DNA from 2 places in the Streptomyces sp. JK94 genome. Region 1 is predicted to be linked to the other one. Evidence: riboswitches for the same ligand, from Rfam matches in the RefSeq annotation. Region 1 holds a riboswitch; the other holds the start of a gene.
What was found. A riboswitch is a leader RNA that binds a small molecule or an ion and turns the genes downstream of it on or off. The one in region 1 is predicted to bind thiamine pyrophosphate.

Region 1 (5,968 bases):
AGGGCGAGTCGCGCCGCGCCCCCGCGCGACGCCCTCGCCCTGCCGGCCGCCTCGCTCACTTCAGTACGAGCGAGGTCCACGACTTGACCCACTGGTCGCGGTGGGCGGCGATCTTCGCCGCGTCCATGGTCTCGGGGTCCTCGGCCTGCGGACCGAACTTCCGGAACGCCTCGGGGATCCGCGCGCCCTCGCGCACCGGGTAGACGAACATGTTCAGCGGCATGTCGTCCTGGAACCGCTTGCTGATGAGGAAGTCCAGGAGCGCCTTGCCGCCCTCCGGGTTCCCGGCGTTGCTCAGCAGACCGGCGTACTCGACCTGGCGGAAGCAGGTGCCCCGGGCCACGCCCGTCGGCGCGGTGGCCGGCTGCGGGTCGGCGTAGATCACCTCGGCGGGCGGGGACGAGGCGTAGGAGACGACGAGCGGACGGTCGCCCTTGGCCTTCCTGCCGCCGGACGAGCCGGAGAACTCCTCGTTGTACGCCTGCTCCCAGCTGTCGACGACCTTGACGCCGTTCGCCTCCAGCTTCTTCCAGTAGTCCTGCCAGCCGTCGTCGCCGTACCTCGCGGCGGTGCCGAGCAGGAAGCCGAGGCCGGGCGAAGAACTGCCCGCGTTCTCGGTGACGAGGAGGTTCCTGTACGCGGGCTCGGTCAGGTCGTCGAAGGAGTCCGGCGGGGTCAGCCCGCGCTCGCTGAAGTACGCCTTGTCGTAGTTCACGCAGACGTCACCGGTGTCGACGGGGGTGACCCGGTGCTCGTCCTGGTCGGCCCGGTACTCGGGGAGGACCAGGTCGGAGCCCTTCGCCTCGTAGGGCTGGAAGATCCCGTTGTCGAGCGCGCGGGAGAGCAGGGTGTTGTCGACACCGAAGAGGACGTCGCCCTGGGGGTTGTCCTTGGTGAGCACGGCCTTGTTGACGGCCTGCCCGGCGTCGCCGTCCTTCAGCACCCTGACCTGGTAGCCGGAACTCTTCTCGAAGGCGGCGACGACCTCCTCGGACGCGGCCCACGAGTCGTGGCTGACGAGGGTGACGGTTCTGGAGTCGCCGGAACCCCCTGCGTCGCCGTCGGACGATCCGCACGCGGTCAGGCCGCCGGCCAGGCCGAGTCCGAGGGCCAGGGCGGTGGCCTTCCTGGTGATGCTCATTGCATTCCTCCTGGGTGACCAGGAGAAGACGCGGCCCCGCCCGGAACCCCTGGCGAGGGTCCCGGGCAGGGCGCAACAGCTCGAGTGGTGACCGATCTCCCTACCCAGAATGACCTGGGCCAGGTTCGGAGGGTCTGCGGCCCGGTGCCGCACTCTCAGCGCTGTGGCGCTCCCCTGTCGGAATATGAAGATGTACTTCCGTGTGAAGTCGCCGTACGACGGTGTACGACGCCGGTCAGGTTACCGCTCGCCGGCGGCGAGCTGACCACACGCCCCGTCGATCTCCTGGCCACGGGTGTCCCGGATCGTCACCGGCACACCGTGCGCCGCGATCGCCTCCACGAACGCCTTCTCGTCCTCGGGCCGCGAGGCGGTCCACTTCGAGCCGGGCGTGGGGTTGAGCGGGATGAGGTTGACGTGCACGGGCCTGCCCTTGAGCAGCCGCCCGAGCCGGTCACCGCGCCAGGCCTGGTCGTTGATGTCCCGGATCAGCGCGTACTCGATCGACAGCCGGCGCCCCGACCGCTCCGCGTACGCGAACCCGGCGTCCAGCACCTCGCGCACCTTCCACCGCGTGTTGACCGGGACGAGGGTGTCGCGCAGCTCGTCGTCCGGCGCGTGCAGGGAGACGGCGAGACGGCACTTGAAGCCCTCGTCGGCGAAACGGTGGATCGCCGGGACGAGGCCGACCGTGGAGACGGTGATGCCGCGCTGGGACAGGCCCAGTCCGTCGGGCTCGGGATCGGTGAGCCGGCGGATGGAGCCGACGACGCGGTTGTAGTTGGCGAGGGGCTCGCCCATGCCCATGAACACGATGTTGCTGAGCCGGGCCGGTCCCCCGGGGACCTCCCCGTCCCTGAGCGCCCGCATCCCGTCCACGATCTGGTGCACGATCTCGGCGGTGGACAGGTTCCGGTCCAGGCCCGCCTGCCCCGTGGCGCAGAACGGGCAGTTCATGCCGCAGCCCGCCTGGGAGCTGATGCACATGGTCACCCGGTCCGGGTAGCGCATGAGGACCGACTCGACGAGCGTCCCGTCGAACAGCTTCCACAGCGTCTTGCGCGTGGTGCCCTGGTCGGTCGACAGATGCCGGACGACCGACATCAGCTCGGGCAGCAGCGCCTCCTGGAGCCCGCGGCGCGAACCGGCCGGGATGTCCGTCCACTGCTCGGGGGCGTGCGCGTACCGCGCGAAGTAGTGCTGCGAGAGCTGCTTGGCACGGAACGGCTTCTCGCCGATCGCGGCGACGGCCTCCTTCCGCTCGGCGGGCGTGAGGTCGGCGAGGTGCCGCGGCGGCTTCTTGACTCCGCGCGGGGCGACGAATGTGAGTTCTCCGGGCTTAGGCATGACTCAACCAGTGTCGCAGATCGTCTCCGGGGCGTTTCACGCCGACGGGAGCGGGACGCGTCTCACGGCGTGATGCCGTCCAGGAGGTTCAGGACGGCCCGGACGAGCCGGCTCCTGCGGCGGTGTGCGGGGGCGCAGTACTGGCGTCTTCTCCAGCGCCGCGGCCGGGTCACCGGCGCTCCGCACCAGTCGCACGTGCGCGTCCTGTTCCGCCGTACCCCGAACATGGTTCCCCCTGCCCCCGGAGACGGCCGGTGCCCGCCGTCCCGGGGGACGGCGGGCACCGGCCGCCGGAAAGACGAGCGGTCCGTCAGCCGGACCCGACGAAGATCACCAGCAGCAGCCACACCACCGGCGCCGTCGGCAGCAGCGAGTCCAGGCGGTCCATGATGCCGCCGTGGCCCGGAAGCAGCGTGCCCATGTCCTTGATGCCGAGGTCCCGCTTGATCATGGACTCGCCGAGGTCGCCCAGCGTGGCGCTGACGGCGACCGCGAGGCCGAGCAGCAGGCCCTGCCACCAGGCGCCGCCGTCGATCAGGAACTGCATGCACAGCGCGCCCGCCACCATCGCGAACGCCACCGCCCCCAGCAGGCCCTCGCGGGTCTTGCCGGGGCTGATGCGCGGGGCGAGCTTGGTCCGGCCGAACCGCCAGCCGACCGCGTAGGCGCCGGTGTCGCTGACGACCGTCAGCAGCAGGAAGACCAGGACACGCCACGCGCCGTCGTCCGCCATCAGCATCATCGCGACGAAGGTGGCCAGGAACGGCACGTAGAACGCCGCGAACAGGCCCGCCGTGACGTCCCTGAGATATCCCTCCGGCGGCTCGGTCATCCGCCACATCAGCACCGCGAGCGCCGTGAGAGCCATGGCGACCCACGCACCCTCGGAACCCCGTACATACCCGGCGACCACCATCGCCGCGCCGCCGATCGCCAGCGGCACGAGGGGCGCCTTGATGCCCTTGCGCTCCTCCAGCCGCTTGGTCAGCTCCCACAGGCCCACCACGACGGCGACCGCGACCACGCCGACGAAGACGGCCTTGACGACGAACAGCGACGCGATGATGACCACGCCGAGCCCGACACCAACCCCTATGGCGGCACCCAGGTCACGCCCCGCGGTCTTCTTCTGCGGCTGAGGCTGCGCCGGCTGGGGGGCGTCGGGCATGGGCTCCGGATTCTGCGGCACCGCCCCGTACGGCTGCGCCGACGGGTTCTCGTCGCGGTGGGTGCTGCCGCGATACGGCTCGTCGCGGAACGGCTCGTCCCGGAACAGGGGACCGCTCAGCCGAGCGGCCCCCCGGTCGTCATCCTGGTCTCCGCCGTGTTCGGGTACGTCGGGCACGATGGGCATGGGGCGAGTCTGCTGCGCGTGGTGCGCATCGTACGCGGGACCCGCCGGGGCAGCGCCCTGGACAGGTCCCTGGTCGGACGGCCCCCAGTACCCGGCTTGTGGCGGCGCTCCCCAGGAAGAGTCGTTCATCAGACCTCGAGCAGCTCCGCTTCCTTGTGCTTCAGGAGCTCGTCCACCTGGGCGACGTACTTGGCGGTGGTGTCGTCGAGCTCCTTCTCGGCACGACGGCCCTCGTCCTCGCCGACCTCGCCGTCCTTGACCATCTTGTCGATGGCGTCCTTGGCCTTGCGGCGCACGGAGCGGATCGAGACCTTGGCGTCCTCGCCCTTGCTCTTGGCGACCTTGATGTAGTCGCGGCGGCGCTCCTCGGTGAGCTCGGGGAACACCACCCGGATGATGTTGCCGTCGTTGCTGGGGTTGACGCCCAGGTCGGAGTCGCGGATCGCCTGTTCGATGTTGCGCAGGGCGCTCTTGTCGAAGGGGGTCACCACGGCCATGCGCGGCTCGGGCACGGAGAACGAGGCCAGCTGGTTGATCGGCGTCAGCGCGCCGTAGTAGTCGGCCACGATCTTGTTGAACATCGCCGGGTGCGCACGGCCGGTGCGGATCGCGGCGAAGTCCTCCTTGGCGACCACGACGGCCTTCTCCATCTTCTCCTCGGCCTCGAGGAGGGTCTCTTCGATCACCACTTGCTCCTGCGTGTCTTGAGTAGGCCCGGCTGCGGTTCCCTGTCGGGGCGGCGGCCGGCTGCGTCGCGTTCTTCCTGCACGGTTCCCGACCGGCGGGACATTGTCCATCCCCCGGCCCGGTCCCGTCCCGTCCGTCCCCCGGACAGGTGGCGTCCGCGGACAGGGGGTGCTTCTCCGGTCAGTCCCGGTTGCCTTGGTCACCCACAAGCGTGCCGATCTTCTCACCCTTGACGGCGCGGGCGATATTGCCCTCCTTCAGCAGCTCGAAGACCACGATCGGGAGGCTGTTGTCGCGGCAGAGCGTGACGGCCGTCGCGTCGGCGACCTTCAGGTCACGGGTGATGACCTCGCCGTACCCGAGCGCGTCGAACTTCACGGCGTCCGGGTTGGTCTTCGGGTCGGAGTCGTAGACCCCGTCCACGCCGTTCTTGCCCATGAGCAGTGCCTCGGCGTCGATCTCGAGGGCGCGCTGGGCGGCCGTGGTGTCGGTCGAGAAGTAGGGCATGCCCATGCCAGCGCCGAAGATGACCACGCGGCCCTTCTCCAGGTGGCGCACGGCGCGCAGCGGGATGTAGGGCTCGGCGACCTGGCCCATGGTGATGGCGGTCTGCACGCGGCAGTCGACGCCCTCCTTCTCCAGGAAGTCCTGGAGGGCCAGGCAGTTCATCACGGTGCCGAGCATGCCCATGTAGTCGGAACGGGCGCGGTCCATGCCACGCACCTGCAGCTCGGCGCCGCGGAAGAAGTTGCCGCCGCCGATGACGATCGCGATCTGCGCGCCGTCCCGGACGACGGCCGCGATCTCACGGGCGATGGCGTGCACCACGTCGGGGTCGACGCCCAGGCCACCACCGCCGGAGAACGCCTCTCCGGACAGCTTCAGCATGAAGCGGCCGCGTACTTTGCCGTCGTCGCTCTTCTCGGCCTTGGTGGTCATGGAGATCTCGCCTCTTTTACGTGGGTCACACACACGAAGAAGGCCACTGCCGGTGGGGGCGTGATTCGCATCCCGTACGCGGCAATGGCCTCCTCGTCAGATCTGCTGTCGTCCGCCGCCACGCGCGCGTGCGCCAGGGCATGCGCGAACGGCGCCGACGGCTGCTGCCGACCCTACCGGGGTCGAGCGTCCGTCGCGGTACGGACTCAGATGCCGACCTTGATGCGCGAGAAGCGCTTCAGGGCGACACCGGCCTCGTCCAGCACCTTCTGGACGGACTTCTTGTTGTCCAGGGCGTAGGGCTGGCCGAGCAGGGTGGCGTCCTTGAAGAAGCCGTTGAGGCGACCCTCGACGATCTTCGGCAGGGCGGCCTCGGGCTTGCCCTCGGCGCGGGTGGTCTCCTCGGCGACGCGGCGCTCGGACTCGACGACCTCGGCCGGCACGTCCTCCTTGGAGAGGTACTTCGGCGCGAAGGCGGCGATGTGCTGGGCGACGCCCTT
Region 2 (5,968 bases), on a different contig from region 1:
GCCCGAGGCATTCCCCGCAACGGCCCCGCAACGGCCCCGGACCGGGTCCGGGGCCGTTGCGGGCCTACGCCTGCCGCAGGCGCCCGGCGAACTCGGCCGCCGCCGCGCCCGGGTCGTCGGCGGCGGTGATCGCGCGGACCACGACGACTCGCCGGGCGCCGGCCTCCAGGACCTCGTCGAGGTTGCCGAGATCGATGCCGCCGATGGCGAACCAGGGGCGTTCGGTGCCGAGGGACGCCGTGTGCCGGACCAGGCCGAGGCCGGGTGCGTGGCGACCGGGCTTGGTCGGGGTCGGCCAGCAGGGGCCGGTGCAGAAGTAGTCCACGCCGTCCTGGACGGCGGCGGCAGCGGCCTCGGACCCGGCGTGCGTGGAGCGGCCGACGAGGACGTCGTCGCCCAGGATGGCGCGGGCCGCGGGCACCGGGAGGTCGCCCTGTCCGAGGTGCAGCACGTCGGCGCGGGCGGCGTGGGCCACGTCGGCCCGGTCGTTGACCGCGAGGAGCTTGCCGTGGCGGGCGCAGGCGTCGGCGAAGACCTGGAGGTGCTCCAGTTCCTCGGCCGCCTCCATGCCCTTGTCGCGCAGCTGCACGATGTCGACGCCGCCGGCCAGCACCGCGTCCAGGAACTCGGGCAGGTCGCCCTGGTCGCGGCGGGCGTCCGTGCACAGGTAGAGCCGCGCGTCGGCGAGCCGGGTGCGGGCGGTGGCGGCGGTGGTCTCGGGCATGCGGGTTCCCTCAGGTCGGTGGCGTGGGCCGTGGTGAGCAGACGGCCTCGGCTTGCGGACCGCACGGCCACCGCGGCCCGCGGTGGGCGCCCGGCCCCGGAGTGCGGACCGTGGCGCTCCACGGCCCGCGGGTGCGGGACGGCGAGCGGAGCGCGGCCCCGGCGTACGGGCTGCGGGCACGCCGCACCCGGCAGGGCGTGGTGGACGGGGGGGCGGTCCCGGCGGCCGGGCGGCGCGCCGTCGGCGCCGGCGACCGTGCGCGCCGCGGACCGCGGACCTGGCGAGTGGCCGGCTCGTACCGCCGCCCGCGTGCAGGGGCGGCGGCAACGGACCGTGGCGCACCCGGGTGGCGTGCGGCGGCGGGGCCGCGGTCCGGGCGGACGGGCCGTGTGTCCCCCTGTGCGGGGGACCGCGCGCGGTTCGTGCGCCGGGCGTGGTGTCAGGTCAGACGGCGAGCGCCTGGGCGCGGCGCTTCACCTCCGTGCCGCGATTCTCGCTCAGCGCCTGCGCGGGGGTGCCGGGCAGCGACGGGTCCGGCGTGAAGAGCCACTCCAGCATCTCCTCGGGCGTGAAGCCGTCGTCCCGCAGCAGCGTCAGGGTCCCGAACAGGCCCTTGACCACCTTGTCCTCGTCGATGAAGGCCGCCGGGATGTGCAGCGCCCGGTTCTCGCCGCGGCGTACGGCGATGAGCTGGCCCTCCTTGATCAGCTGGCGCACGCGGGTCACCTCGACGCCGAGCATCTCGGCGATGTCGGGGACGGTGAGCCAGGCAGGCACGAGAGCATCGATCTTTGCGTCAATCTCGGTCACGCCTCCAGCCTGCCATCTTGCACCGACAGTCGGAAGCCGGACCCGTCCGGCACGGGGCCGCGGCGGGGCGGGAGGACGCGGAGGGACTACGCCGTCGCCGCTTTCAGGGGCCTCGCCGGGTCCGCGAGCAGCCGCGGGTTCATCGTGGCGCCCGCCTGGATCAGGCGTCTGCCCTGCGCCAGGTCCCGGGGGCGGCCCACCGCCAGCAGGGCGACCAGACGGTCCTCGCGCAGCCAGCAGACCGTCCAGGCGGGCCCCGAGGGGTCACCGCGCCACAGGGTGGTGTCGGAGGCCGTGTGGTGACCGGCGTACTGGACGAAGCGGCCGAACTGCTCGGACCAGAAGTACGGCACCGGATCGTAGGCCCCGGGAGCCTCGTCGGCGCGGGCTCCGACGATGTCGGCGGCGACCGTGCGCGGGCCCTGGAGGGCGTTGTCCCAGTGGTGCACCATCAGCCGCTGCCCGTAGCGGCCGGAGGGGAAGGACGCGCAGTCGCCGACCGCGTGGACGCCGGGCACGGAGGTGCGCAGGCGGTCGTCGGCCAGGACGTCGCCGTGCGCGCCGAGGTCGATCCCCGAGCCGGCGAGCCACGCGGTGGCCGGCCGGGCCCCGATGCCGACGACGACCGCGCCGGCGGGCAGCCGCGAACCGTCGTCGAGGACCACGTGGCCGGGCCCTCCCGGTGCGGCGGGCTCGACGCGCTCCACGCGTGCGTGCGTGCGCAGTACCGCGCCCGCGTCGGCGTACCAGGCGCTCATCGGCGCGGCCACCTCGGCGGGCAGCGCGCCGGCGAGGGGCCGGCCGGCGGCCTCCACGACGGTCACCGCGCAGCCCGCCTCGAGCGCGGCGGTGGTGAACTCCGCGCCGATCCAGCCGGCGCCGACGACCACGATGTCGTGCTGCCGGGCGAGCACCGGGCGCAGCCGTCTGGCGTCGTCCAGGGTGCGCAGCAGGTGCACGCCCGGTACGCCCTCGGTGCCGGGGAGCCGGATCGGCTCGGCGCCGGTCGCGAGGACCAGGGCGTCGTACGGCACGGGTCCCGCGGAGGTGTCGAGGGCGTGTGCGCCGGGACGCACGCCCAGGGCTTCGCAGCCCAGGCGCAGGGTGATGCCGAGCGCCTCGAAGTCGACGTCGAAGGCGGAGCCCTCGGCGGTGCCGAGCAGGACGGCCTTGGAGAGCGGGGGGCGGTCGTACGGCTGGTGCGGTTCCGCGCCGATCAGTGTCACGGTGCCGGTGAAGCCCTGCTCCCGCAGGGCGACCGCGGTCTGCACGCCCGCCATGCCCGCGCCCACGACGACCACGCGGCGCGCCGTGTCCGCCGCGCGTGGCCGGGTCTGCTCCTGCGTCTGCTCGCTCACCTGATCACCTTAGACAGCTGACGGCCCGTCAGTCAGTGCCCGTGCGCAGTGACCTGCTCCACAACGCTCGTCCCGCTGCCCCGCTGCGACTCCCACTCCCAGGTCTCGTCCAGGCGCACCCGCCCGTCCGGCAGGTCGACGACGGTCGACACGCAGTGCCCCGAGGACGTGCTGCCGTCCGTTTTGAGCTGCACGTACCGAAAGTCGAGCCGGTCTCCCTCCCGGGTGCCCACCAGACGGCCGCGGACCACGTCACCGCCCTCGTACTCGGCCCACACGGCGCCGTCCCGCTCGTGGTAGGCGAACCGGGTGCGCGTACCCACCTGGCCGGGCGCCTGGTCGGCGACAGGCGAGAGGACGAGACCGTCGAGTGAACGCGCCACGGTGGGAGGCTCCCTTACGAGTGCGATGCGCTGCGGGCTAGGGTGGCCAACGTAAAGCACTCGCGGGAGCCCGGACGCACCGGGCTGAGAGGGAGGCTGGCGGCCTCCGACCGTACGAACCTGATCCGGGTCATGCCGGCGAAGGGAGGGGCTGGACGCCCATGTCGTCACCATCGACTCCTGACACCGCTGCCGCATCGGCCGCACCCACCACGTCGGCGGCCTCCGCCGCATCCACCGCACCCGGCTCGCCGGCGGCGTCGCGCACGCCGGACGTCCTGGTCGTGGGCGGTGGGGTCATCGGCCTGGTCACGGCGTGGCGGGCCGCGCAGCGCGGGCTCGTCACGGCGCTCGTGGACCCCGAGCCGGGCGGTGGGGCCGCCCAGGTGGCGGCCGGCATGCTGGCCGCCGTCACGGAGCTGCACTACGGGGAGCAGACGCTGCTCGCCCTGAACCTCGCCTCGGCGAGCCGTTATCCGGATTTCGCGGCCGAGCTGGCCGACTGCACGGGCCACGACCTCGGTTACCGCCGATGCGGCACCCTCGCCGTGGCACTGGACGCCGACGACCGCGCCCACCTCAGGGACCTGCACGCGCTCCAGCAGCGCTCGGGGCTGGAGTCCGAGTGGCTGTCGGGGCGCGAGTGCCGCCGTCTGGAGCCGATGCTCGCGCCGGGCGTGCGCGGGGGGCTCCGGGTGGACGGCGACCATCAGGTCGACCCCCGGCGCCTCGCCGGCGCGCTCGTGGCCGCCTGCGCACGCGCGGGCGTGGTGTTCCACCGGGTGTGGGCCGAGCGGCTCACCGTCGGGCGCGGTGGGCGGGCCACGGGGGTGGTCGCGGCCGACGGCACGGCGTGGCAGGCCGGGCAGGTGGTACTGGCCGGGGGCAGCCTGAGTGGACGGCTCGCGGGAGTGCCGGACGACGTGCTGCCGCCGGTGCGGCCCGTGAAGGGGCAGGTGCTGCGGCTGGCGATGCCGGTGGCGCACGGGCCCCTGCTGAACCGGACCGTGCGGGCCGTGGTGCGCGGCAACCCGCTCTACCTGGTGCCGCGGGAGAGCGGCGAGCTGGTCGTCGGCGCCACCAGCGAGGAGCTGGGCTGGGACACGACGGTGACCGCGGGCGGCGTCTACGAGCTGCTGCGCGACGCCCACGAGCTGGTCCCCGGCATCACCGAGCTGCCCCTGACGGAGACCCGGGCGGGACTGCGGCCGGGCTCCCCGGACAACGCCCCGCTGCTCGGCCCGACCGAGCTGGAGGGGTTGCTGCTGGCCACCGGGCACTACCGCAACGGCGTGCTGCTCACCCCGGTGACCGGCGACGCCATGGCGCACGTCCTGACCACCGGAGAGCTTCCGGCCGAGGCCCGCCCCTTCACCCCGCGGCGTTTCAGCGCCGCCCCCGCACACTCGGAGCAGCCCGCATGAACGTCCGCGTCAACGGTGAGCCGCGCGAGGTGGCTCCCGGAACCGCCCTGGACACCCTGGTGGGCGCGCTCACCGCGGCGCCGTCCGGGGTCGCCGCCGCCCTGAACGAAACCGTCGTCCCGCGCGCGCGGTGGTCCGCCACCGTGCTGGCCGACGGCGACCGCGTCGAGGTCCTCACCGCTGTCCAAGGAGGCTGACCATGGCCGACGACCCCTTCCTCCTCGGCGGAACGTCGTACGCGTCCCGCCTGATCATGGGCACGGGCGGGGCGCCCAGCCTCGACGTGCTGGAGCGCGCGCTCGTGGCCTCCGGGACGGAGCTGACGACCGTCGCGATGCGGCGGGTGAACGCCTCGGTGCACGGGTCCGTGCTGTCGGTGCTGGAGAAGCTCGGCATCCGGGTGCTGCCCAACACGGCGGGCTGCTTCACCGCCGGGGAGGCCGTCCTCACCGCCCGTCTGGCGCGCGAGGCGCTCGGCACGGACCTGGTCAAGCTGGAGGTCATCGCCGACGAGCGCACCCTGCTGCCGGACCCGATCGAGCTGCTGGACGCGGCGGAGACGCTGGTCGACGACGGGTTCACGGTACTGCCGTACACCAACGACGACCCGGTCCTCGCGCGGAAGCTGGAGGACGTCGGCTGCGCCGCGATCATGCCGCTCGGCTCGCCGATCGGGTCCGGGCTCGGCATCCGCAACCCGCACAACTTCGAGCTGATCGTGGAGCACGCGCGCGTGCCCGTGATCCTGGACGCGGGGGCCGGTACGGCGTCGGACGTGGCGCTGGCGATGGAGCTGGGGTGCGCGGGGGTGATGCTGGCGTCGGCGGTGACGCGGGCGCAGGAGCCGGTGCTGATGGCCGCCGCGATGCGCTCCGCGGTGGAGGCGGGGCGGCTGGCCCGGCTGGCGGGGCGGATTCCGCGGCGGCACTTCGCGTCGGCGTCCTCACCCGCGGAGGGCCTGGCGGCACTCGACCCGGAGCGGCCCGCTTTCCGGTGACCCCGCGCGCGCCCCGCTCCCCGGTGACCCCGCGCCGCCCCACCCCCCGGTGACCCGCGAGCCGTCCCGCTGCTCCGCGCACGGGGTCGCGCGGCGGACGGCCGCCGCGCGTGGGAAGCGTCACAGGTGCGCTGCAGTACCGCCCCCGTTCGCGGACGACGACGCGGGGTGTCCGTGGTGGCTCGTACACTCACCTGCGTGGACACGACCCTTCAGGACCCCCTCGTCGGGCAGGTGCTCGACGGCCGGTACCGCGTCGAGGCGCGGATCGC

Region 2: another riboswitch for thiamine pyrophosphate. It lies ahead of thiO (glycine oxidase ThiO); the one in region 1 lies ahead of ACVV2G_RS19675 (thiamine ABC transporter substrate-binding protein).

Annotation. Positions count from the first base shown of each region.
Region 1 is NZ_JBSICH010000020.1:109,092-115,059, forward strand. It holds gene ACVV2G_RS19675 (thiamine ABC transporter substrate-binding protein) at 56-1,141, opposite strand; TPP riboswitch at 1,221-1,327, opposite strand; gene rlmN (dual-specificity RNA methyltransferase RlmN) at 1,382-2,488, opposite strand; gene ACVV2G_RS19685 (phosphatidate cytidylyltransferase) at 2,799-3,971, opposite strand; gene frr (ribosome recycling factor) at 3,971-4,528, opposite strand; gene pyrH (UMP kinase) at 4,710-5,468, opposite strand; gene tsf (translation elongation factor Ts) at 5,675-5,968, opposite strand, start outside.
Region 2 is NZ_JBSICH010000001.1:463,964-469,931, reverse strand. It holds gene thiE (thiamine phosphate synthase) at 65-724, opposite strand; gene ACVV2G_RS02225 (Rv2175c family DNA-binding protein) at 1,169-1,534, opposite strand; gene ACVV2G_RS02220 (NAD(P)/FAD-dependent oxidoreductase) at 1,621-2,835, opposite strand; gene ACVV2G_RS02215 (avidin-fold protein) at 2,925-3,275, opposite strand; TPP riboswitch at 3,328-3,439, shown strand; gene thiO (glycine oxidase ThiO) at 3,437-4,699, shown strand; gene thiS (sulfur carrier protein ThiS) at 4,696-4,896, shown strand; gene ACVV2G_RS02200 (thiazole synthase) at 4,899-5,696, shown strand; gene pknB (Stk1 family PASTA domain-containing Ser/Thr kinase) at 5,895-5,968, shown strand, end outside.